2 regions of the Salinisphaera dokdonensis CL-ES53 genome follow, and region 2 is predicted to be linked to the other one. Evidence: riboswitches for the same ligand, from Rfam matches in the RefSeq annotation. Region 2 holds a riboswitch; the other holds the start of a gene.
What was found. A riboswitch is a leader RNA that binds a small molecule or an ion and turns the genes downstream of it on or off. The one in region 2 is predicted to bind glycine.
Positions count from the first base shown of each region.

Region 1: another riboswitch for glycine. It lies ahead of SADO_RS12925 (D-amino acid dehydrogenase); the one in region 2 lies ahead of gcvT (glycine cleavage system aminomethyltransferase GcvT).

Region 1 is NZ_APND01000004.1:102,476-113,519, forward strand. Features, by position in the region: gene hrpA (ATP-dependent RNA helicase HrpA) at 1-377, shown strand, start outside; gene SADO_RS12875 (hypothetical protein) at 918-1,544, shown strand; gene SADO_RS12880 (invasion associated locus B family protein) at 2,045-2,563, shown strand; gene SADO_RS12885 (hypothetical protein) at 2,627-3,250, shown strand; gene SADO_RS12890 (acyl carrier protein phosphodiesterase) at 3,260-3,841, opposite strand; gene SADO_RS12895 (aminotransferase class V-fold PLP-dependent enzyme) at 3,971-5,098, shown strand; gene SADO_RS12900 (cysteine hydrolase family protein) at 5,129-5,728, opposite strand; gene SADO_RS12905 (DUF302 domain-containing protein) at 5,810-6,286, opposite strand; gene SADO_RS12910 (carbonic anhydrase) at 6,474-7,100, opposite strand; gene SADO_RS12915 (GGDEF domain-containing protein) at 7,926-8,954, shown strand; gene SADO_RS12920 (cupin domain-containing protein) at 9,076-9,441, opposite strand; glycine riboswitch at 9,546-9,638, shown strand; gene SADO_RS12925 (D-amino acid dehydrogenase) at 9,801-11,030, shown strand; gene SADO_RS12930 (esterase/lipase family protein) at 11,038-11,044, opposite strand, start outside.
Region 2 is NZ_APND01000001.1:641,954-652,997, forward strand. Features, by position in the region: gene SADO_RS02925 (carbohydrate kinase family protein) at 1-920, opposite strand, end outside; gene gcvPB (aminomethyl-transferring glycine dehydrogenase subunit GcvPB) at 1,035-2,519, opposite strand; gene tpx (thiol peroxidase) at 2,573-3,079, opposite strand; gene gcvPA (aminomethyl-transferring glycine dehydrogenase subunit GcvPA) at 3,116-4,501, opposite strand; gene gcvH (glycine cleavage system protein GcvH) at 4,580-4,975, opposite strand; gene gcvT (glycine cleavage system aminomethyltransferase GcvT) at 5,049-6,158, opposite strand; glycine riboswitch at 6,215-6,298, opposite strand; glycine riboswitch at 6,320-6,404, opposite strand; gene SADO_RS02955 (UbiH/UbiF/VisC/COQ6 family ubiquinone biosynthesis hydroxylase) at 6,466-7,671, opposite strand; gene ubiH (2-octaprenyl-6-methoxyphenyl hydroxylase) at 7,668-8,912, opposite strand; gene pepP (Xaa-Pro aminopeptidase) at 8,909-10,261, opposite strand; gene SADO_RS02970 (UPF0149 family protein) at 10,359-10,904, opposite strand; gene mrtJ (JDVT-CTERM system glutamic-type intramembrane protease MrtJ) at 10,948-11,044, opposite strand, start outside.

The DNA of each region.
Region 1 (11,044 bases), on a different contig from region 2:
GGATGGCGGCCGTGGAAGACATGCGCGATCAACTCGCCCATCTCGTCTACGCTGGGTTCATTAATGATCAGAACGACCCAGCGGCCTTCGCGGGACACTTGGACCGCTACCTGGCCGCTCTGGAACAACGCCTAGACAAACTGGCACGGGAAGGTGCCAGCGCCGATAAACAGCGCATGCAAGAGATTGCGCCGTACTGGCACGCGTACAAGCAGCGTGCTGAGCGTGCGCTATCACGTCGACAACGACCGCAGGAACTGCGGACGCTGCGCTGGATGGTCGAGGAATACCGCGTACAGGTATTCGCTCAACCGTTGGGCACCGCAATGAAAGTGTCTGCTAAAAGGCTCGATACGCTCATCTCCGAGCTCAAGTAAAAACTCGGAGGACGAGTCAAACGGCGTTTTTCTACGCGCACGAGAGACCACTGTCGGTATCGGTGACACTCGGCAAAGATACGATCCTTGCCTTCTCTATTGCTCGGGTGAACGAAAAAATCCAATAGATACAGTCACGCGGGAATTATCTCGAAATTGATGATCGAAGAGAAATACGAACTGCTTGTCGCGGCAAGGCCACGCCGGCTGCCAACCCACGTGCCATGTGTCGGATCATCTGACATTCGATGCGGCCTTGGCGACAAATTGACGAATAAGTCAGAAGTTCGTCGGGCCCATGCGGTTTAATTTTTTATGAAATCGACATCGAAGTTTGCTTGAGAAACCCTACAAGCGCCTGTTGATAAAACGAAATAATCCGGATCGGCGGGGCCTGTTTCATATCTTTGGGTCCGCGGGCGATCAGTCCGGACGCGTTTGGCCTGTGTCTTGCAATCCCCTCATCAAGCCGCAGCAGCGCCTCACCGCCTGATGGGCTTATGAAGAGCCAATGGTCATTCCATCATGAGGGGTAAAGAGATGAACCTACGTCAAAAACTAAGCGGTGTGCTCGCGCTGCTGCTCGTATCCGCCGGCGCACAGGCGACACAGATCCAGGCCGGTTATACGGTTGTTGCGAACGAGACCGACCCGGGTCTCGTAATAGAAAACATGGATATCGCATCCAACCCGTTCACCTTTGATCTGGACCCGGGCGACTCCGTTACGTTTGATCTTTTCAAGATATGGACCAACGAAGGAACGGTTAACGGTGACGACCAAGACCCGATGGGGATAGCTGTCAACTTTGACTTCATTCTGCCCGAGGTCGGTGGCTCGACCGTGAGCGGCGACACGGTAGGTAACAGCGTGTTGTTCGGCCTGTATCAGGAAGGCATGTTGACCTGGAATGGCCCGGCCGATTTCTTCTATGGACCTTTTGGTGACGGCCAGATTCAGATCTCGTTGTCCGACGAAACGTTCAACGAAGGTTTGTTCGGTCTAGATGGGGGTAAGCGCAACGGTGCGAGAGTCGCGGCCACGCTGAGCCTGATCGCCGATGCAACCGTAGCTGCGCCTGGCACGATTGCGATGTTTGCACTCGCTCTGGTGGGCCTGGGATTTGTGGCGCGTCGCCGCCGCTCGGGTTTCGATTCGACGATCTAGTAGCGTCAAGTCGACGGTATCGAACCGGCAACCTTTGGGTTGCCGGTTTTTTATTGCCGTTGATTGTCTAGTTACCGATAGCGCAGCCGCGCTTCATAATGGTGGCTGGAATTGCGGACGCCGCGGCGAGATTCGGCCGACGCCTCTATCCCGCGGCCGGTTACATCTGATGGATGGCCGCGCACTTTCGAAGTGTTCGCATGTTGCCCACCGGTGTTGGCGACGCGGCTGGCCAAAAAATCAAGGTTTCATCTGGGCGACGGTCGAGAGGTAGTGCTTGCTTTCGACAAAGCACGGAAGTGAACTGCGGACAACCGGGTCGAAGAAGTCTGCGAGCCGTGAACGATTTGTACGACCCTGAGGGTTATGAGAACCGGCAGACCCTCCGTGCACTCAGTGGCCTCAACTGACGGCCGGGTGTGTTTACCCATGTGACTCGGCCACGCGTGCGGCTTTGTCTAGTAAAGTAAGCGCACATACACGCTCTGGGATCATTGGATATGTCGTTGCGCCTTGTATCGGGTTTTAGCGCCGCCGTTTTCGCGGTATCGCTGCTGTTTTCCGCGCCGGGCTTCGCTCAGCAATCCGGCGGCGAGAATATGAAGGTCGAGACCTATAACGACTGGGAAGTTCGCTGCCCTGAACAGGCCAGGAACGGCGGCTGTGAGATGACGCAGCTCGTCAACAGTCCGGATAACGGCAAGCCGATTTTGCGCGTGGTGATGGGGTACCCGCCGGAAGTGGATACCGCGGCCATGGTGTTCATCTTGCCGCTGGGCACGCGGCTGGCGCCGGGCGTGCAGCTGCAGGTGGACAGCGGCCAGGCGCAGGCGTTTCCGTTCCAGATTTGCCTAGAGCAGGGCTGCCGAGCGGATTTCCCGGTCGACGACGCGCTGCGCAATCGCATGCGTAGCGGCAGCAACGCCACCGTGAGCCTGATTGATCCGCAGGGCGAGCGCATGGACCTGACTGTTTCGCTGCAGGGGTTTACCGACGCGGACAACCGTATCCGTCGATAGCTGCCAAGCGCGCCAACCGATGCGGCGGCCTGCAACTGGCCCCAGTCGGTTGGCGCGGGCACAATGGCGAGCAGCGTTCCAACCACCCCCGCCATGACTCACAACCCCGACGCGCCTAGTCCGGAATCCCGTACCGAGTATTCGTATGAGGCTTTCGGGCGCGACTTTTTTGAGACGGCGGTTACGACGGATCGTATCCAGGCTGCATTAGCGAGCCTGACGGGTAATGCGATCGACTTCGGGCCCCGCAATGTCGGCCCGGCGGGGCTGGCCAGCATCAAGGCAAAGGGGGAAATACGCGAGCCTTCGGTCTCGTCAGTAGAAGGCGATCTGATTCAGTTTTCGGTCGTCATCCCGATCTATCTCGAGCTGACTGTGCGTCTTGCGGCTCACGATCACCGTTTTCGTGCGGATCTACGCGCCAAGCTGTCGTTGACGGCGCGCGCGAAACGTCCCCTGCATGTATTCATCGATATTCCCGCACCGAGCGAGAAGGATGTCGAAGTGAAAATCGAGGCCCAGGGACTGCGTGCCTCGGTACTGGATGGGGTCGCGGACGTGGATGGAGAGCTGCGCCGCTTCGTCGCGCGCTACATTGCCAAAGAGATCGAGAAACCGAATATTCGATCGATGCGCGATATCGATGTTCGTCGAGCGCTCGAGAAGAACTGGGAAGACACCGCCTGAGCGACGGCGCTATTTCCGCTCGCTGTCGAGTTCGCGAACGACCTGTTCAAGCTCTGCAAGTAGCGGCGCGATCGAGGCGTCGAAAGCCTCATTGAGTGCGAGCAGTTCGGGCAACGCGTCCCCAACCGGATTTTGGCGACGCAATCGCCGCTTGACCGAGTCGAGCGCTCGTTTTATTCCCTCCGGCTGCGCATAACCGACCAATACGCTGGATAGCCCGCGGAGACGGTCGGCACTGAAGGGCGCGTCGTCTGGCCATTCGGTGATTACGCGCGTCTGCGCGCGGCGTGCAAAGACGGGCAGCGACTCGTCGTGAAAACGATGCCATTGCCGCGCCAGCGCGTGATCGAGGCCGATATCGACAACGATGCCGGCATAGCGACGCAGCGGCGGATTGAAGCGCTGGCGTAGTGTGCGATGGAGGGCATGGTCGTCGCTGTGGCGGTCGATGGCGCGATGAAGCTTGATCCCGTGCCGCGTACGCGGCGCAAAACGATCGTCGAGCCAGCCTTTGATCTCGTCGCCAAGGATCTGGCCCGCGAAAGATGTATTGCTGCGGTCTGCGAGCAACAGGTGAGCCAGCAGATTCATGGTTTGGTTTCGTCGCGCATACCCTCAGCATACAGGCCGCTAGAACCTTTATCGGTGCGACGCTACCGGCGACGTCACTGTTTTATGCGACAGTAAGTGCTTTGACGCGCAGACACTCAGGTGGAGCACATGACGGACTCATGGTCGCCGGTCGACCCGGGCGGGTTGCTCGAGTATTCGGTCGTTTATACGGATCGTTCGCTCAATCACATGTCGGTACGTTTTCAGGACGTGCTGAATGGAATCTCCGAACGGTTGAAGGAAGTCTATCGCGCGCGATCCTGTGTGATCGTACCGGGCAGCGGTACCTTCGGTATGGAAGCCGTGGCGCGTCAATTTGCCGGCGGCCAACATTGCCTGATCATCCGTAATGGCTGGTTCAGCTATCGCTGGACCCAAATACTCGAGATGGGCGATATCGCTCGAAGCTCGACGGTGATGCAGGCACAACGCGAAGGCGAAGGCGCGCAGGCGCCGTTTCGCCCGGCGCCGGTGGAGACGGTCGTCGCACGTATCCGCGAGGAAAAGCCCGCTGTCGTTTTCGCGCCGCATGTCGAGACGTCGGCCGGCATGCTTCTGCCCGACGACTATCTGCGTGCGATTGCTGATGCGGTGCACGAGCACGATGGCCTGTTCGTGCTCGATTGCATCGCTTCCGGTACCCATTGGGTCGATATGGAGGCCTGCGGCGTGGACGTGCTGGTCAGCGCGCCGCAGAAGGGGTGGAGCAGTTCACCTTGCTGCGCGATGGTGATGTTGAGCGCAACGGCCCGTGAGCGGATCGAATCGACCACCAGCAGCAGCTATGCCTGCGATCTGCGCAAGTGGCTGCAGATCATCGAAACCTACGAGGCCGGCAAGCACGCCTACCACGCCACCATGCCGACCGACGGCCTGACCCGGCTGCTGGCGATGATGAAAGAGACCGAGGCGCTCGGCCTGGACGCGGCCAAGGAACGCCAGTTCGCGCTGGGACGCGCGGTGCGCGAACGGCTCGAGGCGAAGGGGTTTCGCAGTGTGGCGGCCGAGGGCTTCCAGGCGTCGGGGGTTGTCGTGAGCTTCACTGACGACCCGCAGATCCAGTCAGGTCAGCGCTTTCGGGAAGCCGGCGTGCAGATTGCAGCCGGCGTGCCCCTGATGTGCGACGAGGGCGACGACTTTCACTCGTTCCGGATCGGTCTGTTCGGCTTGGACAAACTCGAGAATGTCGACCGTACCGTGACGCGATTTGCCGAGGCGCTCGAGCAGGTCAGTTGAACGGCGCCTCGGCGTTAGCGGGCTGAATTTCTAGCCGGGTAGATCGTCGACGTCGTCTACGACGACGCCGAACAGGTCGGCAATGCTCACCAGGCTGGCTTCGTGCAGATCGGCGGCACGGGTCACGTGATCGCCACGAGCCAGGTCGCGAGTTGCGGTTGCAGCGGCGACCACGGTTGGCGCGTACCCCTGATTGAAAGCACCCCGGGCCGTGGAATTCACGCACATATGGGTCATGAATCCGCCAAGTACCAGCTGGCTTGCGCCGGCCTTCTGCAACTGGTCGTGCAGATCGGTGTTCACGAACGCATTCGGGTGTGTCTTGGTGATCACCGACTCGCCGTCACGCGGCGCGACCTCGTCGGAGATCTGACCCAGCGCGGTATCCAGATCATAGGGTGAGCCGGCGCCCGCGTCGTGACGGATATGGAACACGGGAATTCCCGCATCGCGTGCACGCATGAGCAAAGTCTGAGCGCGCGATAGCGCGGCCTCGACACCGACGAGCTGCATCACGCCTTCCCGATAGGTGTTCTGGCAATCAATAAGCACGAGCGCGGATTGGGACAACGACGGCGGCGCGTCGCTGAGCCCGGATACCGTACGCAGTCTGGGGGAACCTTCAGCCATGGTCGATCTCCTGATCGCATGAAAATGCCGCGTTCGTGACGCGGCTTGTTATTTGTTGTGTCGTGATTGTCGGACGGCGCTTTAGCCGCCGCTCTTCTCGGCGACCGTTGCCTTGGTCAGACCAGCGAGGGCCTTGCTGATGGGCTGTGCCGCGGCACAGTCGGAGGCACCGTGACGTTCGGCGATGTAGGCCGGGTCGTTGTAACCCATCCATGTCTGGCCGTCTGCATCTTCCCAGACCAGCGCCTTCAGCGGCAGATCGATACCGATCGATTGCGCGCATTGCATGAACGGCGTACCGCCCTTCGGGTTGCCAAAGATCACGACGGTGGTGGGGCGCAGCGTCATGTCGACCTTCTCAGCGCCCTTGGCATGCTCGACAGTCGCAAAAATCGTCAGACCTTTCTTTTTTGCGATCTTTTCGAAGCGTTGGACTGTCTCGGCTACCGGATACGGGCTTTCGGTTTTCACGAGGCCATCTATTGAGTCGGCGGCAACGGTCACGCCGGTCGAGCCAAACAGAAGCGCCATCGCCGCAAGACTGGATAGTAATTTCATTGTTGTTCTCCTCGTTGTTTTAGACAGGTCGGCTAGATCCCGGGCAGCGCTTGTCGGAGGCTGCTAACTGCATTTGACCGAGAGTAGCCGGCTTACCGGGTATGGCCAAGCTGTCCGCGGTCGCAAGCTCAGCGACCGCGTTGGTAATCAGGTGGATGGTCGTGTGAGCGAAAAGATCGAGTGTCGATCAGTCTTCGACATACTCGTCCAGAAACACCACTTCGCCCGTCTCGATCGCGTATTCCGCGCCGATAATGGTGAGCTGCTTGTCGGTGATCAGCTGCTCGAGAATGTCCGAGCCATTCCGGAGCCGTTGTACCGACTTGGCCACGTTGGCCCGCACACCGGCGCGGATCAACGCATGGCGATCGCTGGCTAGGTCGGTCTCCAGGAGCTGCTCTACCGACGGTCGAACGCGGTCCACGATGGTTCGCAGATTGGGTGACTGATTCTCGGTCGGTTGTTGCAGCTCGTCGAGTGTTGTGGTGACGGCGCCACATTGCGTGTGGCCGAGTACGACAACCAGCGGGGTGCCGAACTTGGCCGCTGCGAACTCGATGCTGCCGATCTGAGTCGGCGCAACGATGTTGCCGGCAACACGGATAACGAAAAGATCACCAAGCCCCTGATTAAATACAATTTCCGCCGGCACACGGGCATCCGAGCAACCCAGGATGATAGCGAACGGTTCCTGCTCTCGGACCAGTTCGGCGGGGCGCGGATACTTGCTCAGCGTGGCCTCGTTCTGGATATTATCCATGAACTGTCGGTTGCCCAGTTTGAGGCGCTCGATCGCTTCGGCTGCGTTGATCATGGGGTGTCCAAGTCCTTTAAGAAACAGTGGGTCGATGTCGGAAAATCGCTTACCAACTTACACCAAGCGCGGACGCTCGGCACGAGCCAGCCCTGAGCTGGCATGCCCGCGACGGCCAGGCGTGGCCAAGCGTTAACCACCATCCACTATTGACCGATCGGCGAATATTCCAGAGGTCGGGCCGAAGACTAGGTTTGCCCGCTCACGCGTCGACCGCGCGTGGCCGCAGTGGTTTTCACGCGCACGGCCGATAGGGTGTATCAGACGCTTATTGAACCAGCGCGGGTATGGCTATGGATAGCTCACCAAGGCCGCCAGCGTGGTCGTGCGTGGCCAGGATTCTGGCGCACGCCCACTGTATAGGCGCCGCATTCCGGTCGGTAGATGTCCGCAGCTTCTTGGCAGCGGGCGCCTGTGGGACGCCGCGACTTGCGTGGCGAAGTCAGGGACCTAAGGACACTAATCGACCGGAATATACATGCGATCAGTTTCTTGGCCATAGATATCGCGACGATGCGCATGCGTGTTGAAGAAAACCTGAACGGGCAATTCATTTACGGGCCGTGTGGCTACTGCGAAAGAAGCGTCGACAGGTTGTTTGATTGTCTTTATAACCAGAATCGGGGAATTCATTGGAGTTGCGCGCAACCAGTCGGCTGCAGCGATTCGTGCCCTGGGGAGAATGCGTTGGCTGGTACGACGACATATGCGGGGGATCATCGCGGGTACGCCAACGTGCATGACGATGTGATGAAGTGGTCTGCTGCCGGCTCCTGTCGCGTCGAAAATATTGAGCCGCCTTGCGGCAAGGTGACGCGCTAACCCATGGCTGACCCGCAATACTCGTTCCGCAGCCGAGAGGTCAGCCCGCACCAGCGCGCCGTGCTGCGGGCGTTGCTGTGGTTTACCTGTTCCGCGGTACTGTGTTTCGCCGCCTTGCATTTCTATGTCGGTGATATCTGGCTGGCAGTGGCCGAGCTCTGTCTTGTCGCCTATGCCGCGCTGTTGCTGTACGTGCTTCAGGAAATCGAACGCCTGAGGCCTCGCAGCCTGCTCTTCATCGTGCCGTTCTTCATCGTGATGATGTATGCGCTCGCATCGCCAGAAAACGGCGCCACGGTGTTTGTGTGGGTGCTGCTCGTGCCTTTGCTGTCGCACCTGCTGCTCGGGCGATGGCAGGGCATGGTCGTGGCGATGGTGTTCATGGGCTGCGCCGGGGTGATTCTGGCGCGCAAGTTCGAGGTGACCCCGGGAATGCCGGGCTTGATCGAGGTTGTGCACGTCATACTTTGTGCGATCGCTATCGCTGGCTTCTCTCATGTGTACGAGGCGAGCCGTGAGCGCACCGAAGCCGAGCTGCGACGCCTGGCACTGGTGGATCCATTGACGGGCCTGGCCAATCGTTCGCGCTTTCGCGACGTATTCGCCCAGGAGCGCCAGCGGTTTCTACGCCATAAGACGCCGGTTTCGCTGCTCGTGGTCGACGTCGATCACTTCAAGCGCGTCAATGACGACTATGGTCACGATGCCGGAGATGTCGCACTGTGTTTTGTGGCCGACATCCTGGCCGGGCGTATCCGCAAGACGGATGTCGCCGGGCGGCTGGGTGGCGAAGAGTTCGGTATCCTGCTTTCAGGCGCCGATATCGACTATGCCCGGCCGGTGGCGAACATGCTTTGCGAGCGTGTTCGACTGCGGGCGTGTCGTTATCGGGGGCAGGAGATTGCGCTGTCGATCAGTATCGGCATCGCGGAGCTCGGCCGCGACGGGCTGGATTTTCGTAGCGTATTCGCGAACGCAGACCGGCGTCTTTACAAGGCCAAGGCGGAGGGCCGCGATCGCGTGGTGGGCTAGCGTCACGCGCCGCGTTGTACGGCTCGATTTGCTCGTGCCCGGTTGCAAAAGATAGGGCGTCAATCGACTTCGGCTGGTTGTGCGCCGTATGAAATACGAATGACGCTGACCCCGCCTGATTTCATTCCAGCGACTCGTAGCAGTCGGGTCGAAATCGTGGCGAGCAGATCGCGTGAAAGATCAGATCCTGCGTGCCGGTATTGTGAATGCGCTGCGGCGTGTCGGCCGGGATGAGTGCTACATCGCCGGGGGCGACTTGCGCGGGCGCCATGTCGCCGATTTCCACCGTGCCGGTGCCGCTCGCGATCAGGTAGCGCTCCACGGTGTTGCGCAGACGATGCCATGCCGTGGTGACCCCGGGCGCGACCCGCGCTCGGGCGATGGAGACCGCCGGGTCGCCCGGGTGGTTGGAGACTTCCAGAATCGCGCAGCGTTCATCGGTATCGAATTCGCTGTAAGCCGCTTGATACATCACTTCTGGCTGCATGCCCTTTGGCCCGCTCGTGTTATTCTTGACTCCCGGTCGATGCCCAGGGAAATGCAGCGACCGGTGGTCACAAGTTCATCTGTGTGACCACGGTACACAAACAGCGTGTGATATCGGGAGAGCTCGGTTCTGCGGAACCGGCGCCGAAGGAGCAACCGCCCCGGAAACTCTCAGGCACCAGGGACCGGTATCACCCCATCTTCCGAAGAGCTGCCGGTGCATTCGTCCGCCGGCACACCGAAGGAGCAAGCGTTTCGCATTTAGCCGAGTCGCGAATCTCTCAGGTCCAGAAACGGAGGGGCACTTTCTGCGCGGTGTGTGCAGGGATTCAAACGCTCGACGTTATCGGATAGAGAGTCATGAACCAGATCGCAGTCATTGGCGGCGGCATCACCGGCGTCACTACGGCCTACGCACTGATTACCCGCGGCTACGGCGTCACCCTCTACGACCGCAACCGTTATGCGGCGATGGAAACGTCGTTCGCGAACGGTGGGCAGCTGTCGGCCTCGAATGCCGAGGTATGGAACCACTGGCCGATGATTTTCAAGGGCCTGAAGTGGATGTTCCGCAACGACGCGCCGTTGCTCGTCAACCCGAAGCCTTCCTGGCACAAGTTCTCCTGGTTTCTGGAGTTCATGGCGGCCATACCGCAGTACCAGCAGAACACGACCGAAACCGCCCGCATGGCGATCGAGGCACGCGACTACCTGTTCTCCTGGGCCGAGCGCGAAAACGTCGATTTCGACGTCAAGCGCAAGGGCATTCTGCATATCTACCGCAATCGCTCGGGATACCGGCATGCGGAAAAGGTATCCAAGCTGCTGGCCGCCGGTGGCCTGGACCGCCAGCCGGTTACCCCTGAGGAAATGCGGGCCATCGAGCCGACGCTTGCCGGTGAATATTACGGCGGGTTCTTCACGGAAAGCGACTCCACGGGGGATATTCACAAATTCACCAATGGGCTCGCCGCTGCGGCGGAACGCCACGGCGTACGCTTTTGCTATAACCACACGGTCGAGAGCGTACGCACGGATGGTCAGCGCGTTCACGTAACGGCCTACGAAAACGACCTGCCCGATGACCGACACACAACGGAATTCGAGAATGTCGTGATCTGTGCCGGCACGGGGAGTCGGGACATGGCGGCCCAACTGGGCGACCGTGTGAACGTGTACCCGGTGAAGGGGTATTCGATCACCGTCGATCTCTCTGACCAGGCATCACGCGAGGCTGCGCCGGAAGTCAGCCTGCTCGACGACGAGACCAAGCTCGTCAGTAGTCGACTCGGGCCGGATCGCTTCCGGGTCGCGGGCACTGCCGAGTTTAACGGCTTCAACCGCGATATACGCGCCGATCGGATCGAGCCGCTGGTGGACTGGGTCAATCAGTGTTTTCCGGGCGTGCGCACGCAGCATGTGGTGCCTTGGGCCGGCTTGCGCCCGATGATGCCGAACATGATGCCGAAGGTTGGTCGCGGCAAGGTCGCGAACGTGTTCTACAACACCGGACATGGACATCTGGGCTGGACCCTGTCGGCACTTACCGCGGACTGGATTGCGGCCGCGGTCGACGAGCGGGCTCAATAGATCGCGGCTAGCTC
Region 2 (11,044 bases):
TCGAATTCCTTCTTATAGCGCGCCGCGAACTCGTCCATCGTGAAGCGATGGTTCTGGGTACCCGGACGCTCGATCTTTATGGTGCCGATCAGCGACGCAACGCGGCCGATGGTTTCCCAGTCCATGCCCTGCTGCAGGCCATAGATCAGGCCGGCACGGAAGGCATCGCCGCAGCCGGTCGGGTCGGCCAGCGCGGTCGGCGAACCGGCCGGAATCTCGATACGCTCGCCGTCGGCATAGATCACCGAGCCTTCGCCGCCCTTGGTCACGATCAGCGCCTTGAGCTGGCCCGCCATCTCTTCGAGCGACAGGCCGGTGCGGTCCAGCATCAGCTGCGACTCGTAGTCGTTCACCGTCACATAGCTCGCCTGGTCGATGAAGCGCTTGAGCTCCTCGCCATTGAACATCGGCAGGCCCTGGCCCGGATCGAAGATGAAATCGATACCGGCCTCGGCGAACTGCGCCGCGTGCTGAACCATACCGTCCTTGCCGTCAGGCGAAACGATGCCCAGCGACACGCTGCCATCGGTCGGCACGGTCTGCTCGTGGGCATGGCCCATCGCGCCCGGGTGGAAGGCGGTGATCTGGTTATCGTCCAGATCGGTAGTGATATAGGCCTGTGCGGTGTAAGCCGTGTCGATCTGCTTGAGATAGTCGCGGCTGATGCCGTGCTTGTCCATCCAGTCAGCATAGTCGTCGAAGTCGCTGCCGACGGTGCCCATTGGCGCGCCTTCGCCGCCCAACAGCTTCAGGCTGTAGGCAATATTGCCGGCACAGCCGCCGAACTCACGGCGCATCTCCGGCACCAGGAACGACACGTTCAGCATGTGCACGCGATCCGGCAGGATCTCGTTCTTGAAGTGGCCCGTGTAGACCATGATCGTGTCGTAGGCGAAGGATCCGCAGATCAGAGCTGACATAAATCGTCCTTGTATCTTGTAAAACGCAGCGCGCACCACGGGGTGGAGCGCGCCGAGATCAGCCGCGCATCATGCCACAGCGGGCCGACGCGACTGTCTGAGCGACGTCTGGAATCAGGCGTCGGCGGCAGTGGCCGACTCATGCTTGAGATCGAGGTTCTTGGCCGCCGCCACTTCATCGAGCCGGCGCACCGGCAGATTGACAGGCGCGTCTTTCAGCGTCGTGGCATCGGCCTTGGCCTCGTCCCAGATCGCGACCATGGCCGCCACGAACGCATCCAGCGTCTCCTTGGATTCGCTCTCGGTCGGCTCGATGAGAAAACATTCCGGCACGAGCAGCGGGAAATAGATCGTCGGCGCATGGAAGCCGTAGTCGAGCAAACGTTTGGCGAAGTCGGTCGCGGTGACGTCCAACTGCTGTTTCTGGCGCTTGAGAGTGACGATGAACTCGTGGCTGGCGCGCCGATCGGCAAACGCCAGGTCGAAGCCATGTTCACGCAGCCGCGCCATTAGGTAGTTCGAGTTCAGCGTCGCGAACTCCGCCACCCGCGTCATGCCCTCCGCACCCAGTAGCCGCGCATAGACATAGGCGCGCAGCAGCACGCCGGCATTGCCCATGAAGGCCGACAGGCGGCCGATGGTATGCGGCACGTCCTGCTCGGTGAGCCAGCGATAGGTCGCGGCATCACCCTCGCCGTCCTTGCCGACCACCGGGATCGGCATGAAGTCGCGAAGGCGCTTGCCCACGCCGACCGCGCCGGAACCCGGCCCGCCGCCGCCATGCGGCGTCGAGAATGTCTTGTGCAGATTCATGTGGATGACGTCGAAGCCCATGTCGCCGGGCCGGACCTTGCCGAGAATGGCGTTGAGATTGGCGCCGTCGTAATACAACAGCCCGCCGGCGCCGTGCACGATCTCGGCGATCTCGAGGATGTCCTGCTCGAACACCCCGAGCGTGGACGGATTGGTGAGCATGATGCCGGCTGTGCGCTCGGATACCGCACCACGCAACGCGGCGATATCCACGTCGCCGTCCGAATCGGTCGGGATCTCGACCACCTTGCAGCCGCACATCACGGCGGTGGCCGGGTTCGTGCCGTGCGCCGCGTCTGGCACGAGAATCTCGTCTCGCGCGGTGTCGCCGCGCGACTCGTGATAGGCCTTGATCATGGCCACGCCGGTGAACTCGCCCTGAGCGCCCGCCATCGGCGTGAGCGAGACCGCGTCCATGCCGGTCACGGTGGTCAGCATTTCCTGCAGTTCGTACAGGCAGGCAAGCATGCCCTGGCCGTGGCTCGCCGGCGCCAGCGGATGCCGGTTCAGAAAACCCGGCAGCGAGGCGAGCGTGTTACAGGCCCGCGGGTTGTGCTTCATCGTGCACGAACCCAACGGATAGAAATGCGTGTCGATCGAGAAGTTAAGCTGCGACAGCCGCGTGTAGTGGCGCACCACGTCCATCTCCGAGGCTTCCGGCAGGCCCACGCCCGACTCGCGCCGTAGCGCGGCCGGAATATCGTCGATGGACGGCGCCTCGGCCGGCGCCTGTGCCAGTGCGCGGCGGCCGGGACGGCTGTGTTCGAAGATCAGCTTTTCGGTCATGGGGTATTCGGCCCGCCGCTTTCGCTCCGGGCTGTTCCAAATAGGTTGTGGCTTCAGACCTTGAGCGCAGCCAGGGCGTCGTCGTAGTTCGGCTCTTCCGCGATCTCGGCGACCAGTTCGCTATGGAGCACGGTGTCGTTCTCGTCGGCCACGATCACGGCACGCGCACACAGGCCGGCCATGGGGCCATCGGCGACGAGGACGCCGTAGTCTTCGGCGAAACGCTTGTCGCGCATCATCGACAGGGTCGTGCCGTTTTCCAGGCCCTCTGCGCTGCAAAAGCGCGCATGAGCGAACGGCAGGTCGGCTGAAATCTGCAGCAGCGCCACATTGTCCAGCGCATCGACCTCGGCATTGAAGCGCTTCACCGACAGCGCGCAGGTCGGTGTGTCCATGCTGGGGAAGATATTGAATATCTTGCGCTTGCCCGAGAAGGACTCGAGGCTCGCATCCCGCAGGTTGGAACCGGTGAGGCTGAAATCGGCCAGTTGGTCGCCTGCAGCGGGCAGCTTGCCGCCGACTTGAACCGGATTGCCCTTGAGCGTGATCTGCTGGGTCATGTGAGTCCTTGATTGATCGATGGAATCGATGGATGGCTAGGCGACCGACACCGCGGCGTGCGTGCGCAGCACGTCCGCCAGGACATCGGCATAGGTGTCGAGATCGGCGTCGGTCTTGGTTTCGGTGGCGCAGACGAGCACGGTGTTCTCGAGCGTGTCATAGAACGACGCAAGCGCCAGCCCGCCGAACACGCCGCGTTCGGCGAGGGCGTCCAGTACGGCCTGCGCATCGGCGGGCAGCCGCAGCAGGGTTTCGTGGAAACAGACGCTGTCGAACACACGCTCCACGCCGTCGATCGCGGTGAGCTTTTCAACCAGACGACGCGTGTTGGCGATCGAGGTCGCCGCCACATTCTCCAGCCCCTGGGCCCCCAGCAGGCTCATGTGGATGGTCGCAGCGGTGACCAGCAGCCCCTGATTGGTGCAGATGTTCGAGGTCGCCTTCGAACGGCGGATGTGCTGCTCGCGCGGCTGCAGCGTGAGCACATAGCCGGAGCGGCCATCGAGATCCTGTGTGCGGCCGACTACACGGCCGGGCATCTGGCGCACATGCTTCTTGCGACAGCACAGAATGCCGAAATACGGCCCACCGGACGCCAGCGGCGCACCCAGCGGCTGGCCTTCGCCAACCACGATATCCGCGCCCTCGCCATTGCCCCAGCGGCCCGGTTCCTTGAGCACGGCCAGCGACAGCGGATTGACCACGCCGATCGCCAGCGCGCCGTTGTCGTGCGCCCAGTCGGTGAGCGTATCGACATCCTCGAGCGCGCCGAAGAAATTGGGCTGCGGAATCACCAGCGCGGTGACGTCCTCGCCGGACCAGCGCTCGAGCGCATCGCGGTCGATGGTGCCCTTTGCGGTATCGAAATCGATCGATTCGAATGTGATGCCCTGGTTCGCACAGATGTTGTGCGCGACCTGGCGATAGAAAGGGTGCACGCTCGCCGGCATGAGGATGCGCGACGCCTTCGACTTGCGGTTCGCACGTACCGCCATGAGCACGGCCTCGGCCAGCGCTGAAGCGCCGTCGTAGAGCGAGGCGTTGGCCACGTCCATGCCGGTGAGACCGGTCATCATGGTCTGGTATTCGTAGACGACCTGCAGGGTGCCCTGGCTGGCTTCCGGCTGGTACGGCGTATAGGCGCTATAGAACTCGCCGCGCGTGGTCAGCTCCCAGACCGCAGCCGGGATGTGGTGCTCGTAGGCGCCGGCGCCGATGAAACACAGCCCGCCGCTATCTCGGGCCGCGCGCTCGCCCATCAGCCGCGATACCGCCTGTTCACTCGCACGGGTCGGAATCGAATCCAGACTGACATCGCGCAGGCGCGGATCGATCTCGTCGAACAGATCGTCGATGTCTTTTACGCCGATGGCGTCGAGCATCGACCGGATATCGTCTTCGGTATGCGGAATGAAGGGCATGGTGCCTCGCTGGTCGTTTTCCGGCTGCGCGACGCCGCCCCGCCGGATCATCGACCGGCGGGCGGCACGCGCAGCGCGCTAGTCTTCTTCGTCCTCGACGATGCCTTCGTAGGTATCGGCATCGAGCAGATTCTCGACCGCGTCCGGGTCGGAGACGTTGATCTTGAACAGCCAGCCTTCTCCGAACGGGTCTTCGTTGACCAGTTCCGGCGAATCCTCGAGCTGTTCGTTGATCTCGGCGATTTCACCGTCGAGCGGCGCATAGATATCGGAGGCCGCTTTCACCGACTCGACCACGGCAACCGCATCACCCGCGCCGACCTTGGTGCCAGTCTCGGGCAGTTCCACGAACACCAGATCGCCGAGCGACGACTGCGCGTAGTCGGTAATGCCGACGGTGCAGGTGCCATCGCCGTCGTAATCGATCCATTCGTGGGTCTTGGTGTAGGACAGATCCTTCGGGATTTCACTCATGGGGCTTTCCTTTAAGCAGAAGTCGCGCGCTGCGCTTTAACAGATGGTCGGTAGAGGCTACTCAGAAAGCCCCTCAGTCGTCGATACGGCTCTTGCCATTACGCACGAAGGGATAGGCCACGATCCGCGCGGGCAACCACTTGCCGCGCAGGCAGACCTCGACGCGCTCCTCCCATTCCGCCGGCACGCGCGCCAGCCCGATCGAGCGCGACAGGCTCGGCGCATAGCTGCCGCTGGTGACCTCGCCCTTGGCCTGCTTTTCGTCAGCGTCGCTGTCGGCGGCACGCACGGCCGCATGGCTGCGCATCACGCCGCGGCCTTCGAGCACCAGACCAACGAGCTTTTCGGCCACGCCCTGCTCGCGTATGTACTCGAGTGCCTCACGGCCGACGAATTCGCGATCGGCAGGCTTGAACGCTACGGTCCAACCCAAGCCCGATTCGAGCGGCGTGCGGTCCTCGTCCATGTCCTGGCCGTAGAGATTCAGGCCCGCCTCGAGCCGCAGCGTGTCACGCGCGCCGAGACCGACCGGTGCCACGCCGATATCGCGCAGCGTCTTCCATGCGCTGACCGCCTCGTCGGCCGGCAGCACCAGTTCGAACCCGTCCTCGCCGGTATAGCCGGTACGCCCAACCGAACGATCGCCCTGACTGGCGACACGGAACGGTTTGAGCTGCATGGCCGCTGCGCCGAGTTCGTCATCGAGCACCGACGCGCCGAGGTCGCGGCCTCGAGGGCCCTGTACCGCGATAATCGCCAGATCCTGGCGGTGCTGAATCTGGACCTCGAAATCGCGGCCCTGGCTGTGCAGCCAGGCGAGATCCTTTTCCGTGGTCGCCGCGTTGACCACGATCCGGTAAAGCTCGCCCGCCAGGTGATAGACGATCAGGTCGTCGATCACACCGCCGCGGGTGTTGAGCATGCAGGTGTAAAGCGCGCGGCCGTCTTCGTTGATCTTGACCACGTCGTTGGCGAGCACACGGCGCAGGAAAACGCGTGACTCGCTGCCGGTGATATCGACCACCGCCATATGCGATACATCGAACATACCGGCACTCTCGCGCACTGCCTTGTGCTCGGCGATCTGCGAACCGTAGTCGATCGGCATGTCCCAGCCGGCGAAATCGACCAGCTTGGCGTTGTCCGCGACATGCGCGTCGTATAGCGGGGTGCGTTTGGCCATCGGATTCTCAGGTTGAGCAGCAGTAAACAGGCACGACCGAAGCCCATGCTTCGTTCTGTCGCCCCTCTGTCCTGGCACCTGAGAGATTTGCCCCTTCGGTGAGCCGTGGTTGCCCGCGGCTGCTCTCCAGAGTCGACCGTGCCGCACGTCATGGCGCGGCGGCCGCGTGGTTCGGGTACCTGAGCGTTTCCGGGCGGGTGCGCCTTCGGTGACGGGCCGCAGCCCGTTCTCTCCCACGCGGTTCTTGACCGTGAAACCGACTATACCGACGCGCTCGGCTTGCGCCAAGCAAGCCCCCGATCGCTGGCTACTGCAGCAATCGCGGCCCGTCGGCGGCCAGTCCGACCGCTTGATGGATCATGATCTGGCGGATCGGCGCGAGATTCGAAGCCACGCCGATCGCCTGCTGGCGCAGGCTGCGCAGCAGCGGATTGTCGCTGCCATAGACGCGCTTCAGCGCGTCGGTGGCGCCCATCATCATCAGGTTTTCGGCCATGCGCGCGCGCTGATAACGCCGCAGATAAGTCATATCGCCCGCATCGCGATTAGCCGCGCGGCCGGCTTCGAGCGCGGCGGTCAGTTCGGCAACATCGAGCAGGCCCAGATTTACGCCCTGCCCGGCCATCGGGTGCAGCACATGCGCGGCATCACCAGCCAGCGCGACCCGCGGCCGGCAATATTCACGGGCATGCATCAACTTGAGCGGAAACGCCGCGCGCGTATCCATGCGCTCGATACGGCCAAGCACGCCGGCACTGGCTTCGGTCAGACGTGCGCAGAACGCGTCGTGATCGAGCTCGGCCAGCTCTGCTGCCAGCGCGTCGTCCGCATGCCAGGCCAGCGAACAGCGTCCGTCCGCGAGCGGCAGAAACGCTACCGGCCCGGTCTCCATGAACCGCTGCCAGGCGATATGACGATGATGCCGCTCGGGCGTGACCGCGCCGACCGTGCAGCGCTGACCATAGGCCCAGCCCGCGGTCTCGATACCGGCGGCCGCACGCACCGGCGAGTTCGCGCCCTCGGCACCCACCACGAGCGCCGCCTTGATCGTGCTGCCGTCGTCGAGATACAGATGCACGGCGTCTGTCTCGATGGCGAGGCTTTCCAGCATCGCCGGGCAAAAGATATCGACGTCGGTGAGCGCCTGCCAGGCGCTGTCGACGACCAGATCGTTCTCCACGATATGACCGAGTTCGGGCAAGCCGACCGCCGTATGTTCCAGAAACAGTTCCGCCGCACTGCCCGCATCCCAGACCTTCATGCCCGTGAACGCACAGCAGCGACGCCGCTCGACCGAATCCCAGAGACCGAGATTGTCGAGCACGCGACGCGGACCGGGCGCGATCGCGGACAGGCGCAGGTCGTAATCGTCGTTCGTATCGAAACGCTTCGGGCGTTTGGCCTCGACCAGCGCCACCGAGAAATCGGCGCGGCTGAGCGCCACCGCCAGAACGGCGCCCACCATGCCGCCGCCGACGATGGCGACGTCGTATCGCGATGTGCGTGTACTCATGCCGATCCCTCGCGAACGCTAGATGATGTCCTGGCCGGCGCCAAGGCCAAGCCCATGCTGCGCCGGGCCATGTCATCGCGAATCGCCGGCAGCAGCGACAGGCCGAACAAGCCGGCACCCCGGGCATGATCGAGCCCTGGGATACGATTGGAGAAAACACGCACGATGGCGTCGGTGAAGTTGGCCACGCGATGCTGATCCGGGCGACGAGCTTCGGCCCAGCCGTTCAGCAGATCGGCGGTTCCCGGATCGAATTCCGGATCGGCCGCCAGACGTTCGCGCAGCATGGCGGCGAGCACCAGCGCATCGCGGATGGCGAGATTGAATCCCTGGGCCGCGGCCGGATGCAGCGCGTGCCCGGCGTTGCCGATCAGCACCGCGCGGTCCACCGCAGCTCGATCGCAGAGCACGCGCGCCAGCGGATAGCTGCCGCGCGGGCCGGCCAGTTCGAGCGCGCCGAGGCGCTGACCGAAAGCGTCCTGCAAAGCGTCGATGAATTCATCTTCGCTCGCCGCACAGAGCTGCTCAGCGCGTTCGCTCGGTAGCGTCCAGACCGCGGCGCAGGTTTCGCGAGTGCGCGGCAGCAGTGCGACCGGGCCGTCCGGGGTGAAACGTTCGTAGGCGCAGCCACCGTGGGCACGCTCGGGCTCGACAATGGTAATGACGGCGCGCTGGTGATAGTCGTCGGTACGCGCGCCGATGCCCAGCGCGCCGCGCACCGACGAGCGCGCGCCGTCGGCGCCCACCAGCAGGCGCGTGCGCAGGGTTTCGACATCGCCATTTTCACGCGTGCAGCTGATCTCGATACGTCCGTCTGCCTCGTCGCGCTGTAGCGACTCGAAGCGCGCCGGGGCGATGACATCGACGCTCGGCATCGCCGCCAGGCGCGCACGCAGCGCCTCGATCATGGTGAGATTGGGCAGCACATAGCCCAGCGCCGGCAAACCATAATCGGCTGCATTGACGCGCACGGTGCCAAATCGACCCTGTTGGGAGACGTGCAAGCGCTTGATGGGTGCGGCGTCGCGGGCCATATCCGCCCACAGGCCGAGTTGTTCGAACAGCGCGCGCGTGCCCCAGGCGAGTGCTGTGGTGCGGGCCTGCATGTTCGCGTCGGCCGGGGCATCGAACGGCACCGCCTCGACGAGCGCGATGGACAGGCCGCTATCAGCCAGCGCACAGGCCAGGCTGGCGCCGGCAAGCCCGCCACCGACGACGGTAATGTCGTAGTCGCGGCTCACGCGCTTGCCCCGACCGTCTCGCCCGCCATCAAGGCCTCGATCTCGTCGGCGTCCTTGGGCACGTCGGAGGTGAGCACTTCGCAGCCGTCGTCGGTGATCACGATATCGTCCTCGATCCGTATGCCGGTATTCCAGAAACGCCGCGGCGCGCCCTCGCTATTCGCCTGTACGTAGAGACCGGGTTCGACGGTCAGGGCCATGCCGGGCTCGAGCAGCCGCCATTCGCCATCGCTCTTGTAGTCGCCCACGTCGTGTACGTCCATGCCGATCCAGTGGCTGGTGCCGTGCATGAAAAAGCGCTGGTAGCTTTCGGTTTCGATCACGTCCTCGGCGTCGCCTTCGAGCAGTCCGAGCTTGAGCAGGCCGTCGACGAGTACATGCAGCGCGGCTTGGTGAACGGCATTCACCGGCGCGCCGGGACGTGCGGCCGCGATAGCAGCGCGGTTGGCGGCCAGCACCACGTCGTAGAGTTCGCGCTGGGCTTCGGAGAAGCGCCCATTCACGGGAAACGTGCGGGTGATATCACCGGCATAGCCGCGATACTCGGCACCCGCGTCGATGAGCACCAGATCGCCGTCCTTCATCGGGGCACTGTTCTCGATGTAGTGCAGCACGCAGGCGTTCTCGCCGGCCCCGACGATGCTGGGATAGGCCCAGGTCATGCCGTCGACCTCGAACTCGTAGTGCAGCACGGCCGCGAGCTGGTATTCGTACATGCCCGGCTGCACCGCCTGCATCGCGGCGACGTGGGCTCGGGCCGAGGTCGCCGCGGCCTGGCGCATGAGCGCGACCTCTTCGCCGGATTTGCGCAGCCGCATTTCCTGCACGATGCGATCGAGCGCAACGATCTCGTTCGGCGGCGTGGCCCGGCGACCCTGGCTGCGCAGCTTTTCCATGCGGCGCAGCACATCGTGTTCGAATTCCTTGTGCGTACCCAGCGTCAGATACAGACGCCGGCGGCCGTTGAGCAACTTCGCAAGCCAGTTGTCGAAATCCTCGATATCGAATGCACTGTCTGCGCCGTACCAGGCCATAGCGCCCTCGGGGCCCGCGCGGCGCCCGACCCAGATCTCCTGCTCCACATTGCGTTCGCGGCAGAACAGCAGATAGTCACCTTCTTCAAATCCGGGCGCGATCACGGCGACCGCTTCCGGCTCGCTGAAGCCGGTCAGATAGCGAAAATCGCTGTTCGGCCGGTAGGGATAGTCGACATCGTTATTGCGGTTGCGCTCGGGTGTCGCCGCAATCAGCGCGACCCCGTCGTCGCCGACCACCTGTGCCAGCCGACGCCGGCGTGCGGCGTGATCGGCCTGACGATCCTGATGGCGCAGATGCGACTGATCCCTCATTCAATCCTCTCTACCGACGGACGGCTTCATATCGCCAATGTCGGCCCGGATCGGCCAACACCGGCCCACGGACAGAAATGCCCGGCGGGTGTTGTGACTAGTGCAGCGATTCGCGGGTACTCGGGCCCTCGCGCTTGGGCTGGAGCTCGAGAAAGATCATCTGTACGCCCACGCGAACATACTCGACCAGCTCGGCGTAATCCGCCTCGGCGGATTCAGACTGCGCCTCGTCCTCGGTCAGTCCCACACGGGACAGCTCGGTGAGATCGCTGATCACTTCCCGGATCTCGGGCGACAGCTTGTCGAGCTCGAACTGGCCGCTGTTGCTCAACCCGTACAGGAAACCGTCGCACCAGCGACCGAGCGAGCGTACCCGCTGGTCCAGTGCGACCTCGTCGTCGGGCAGCAGTGGCTTGAACCCCATATCCGGGTCGAACAGGCCTTCCAGCGTCATCTCGCGCAAGGCATCGAGCGCGCTGTCGAGCATGTCGGACTGCACGTCCTCGACTGCCCGCGATCCGCTGGTTTCATTGTCGATACACAGCATGCCGGTGAGGATGCCGTGGATTTCGCCCGGGGTCTGGACCGACTTGGCCTGGGTCAAGCCGACCTGAAGGGCTTCAAAGATATTTTCCTGACTCATCGCGCTTCTCTATTGCAATGCCGCATGGTACCAAAGCCGGGCCTCAGGACACGCCCGTCGAGCCACCCAGAAGACACAGATAAGCAGCGTTATAGAAGCCGTGCACGCTGATCGGCGACAGCAGACGGCCATGGCGTTCC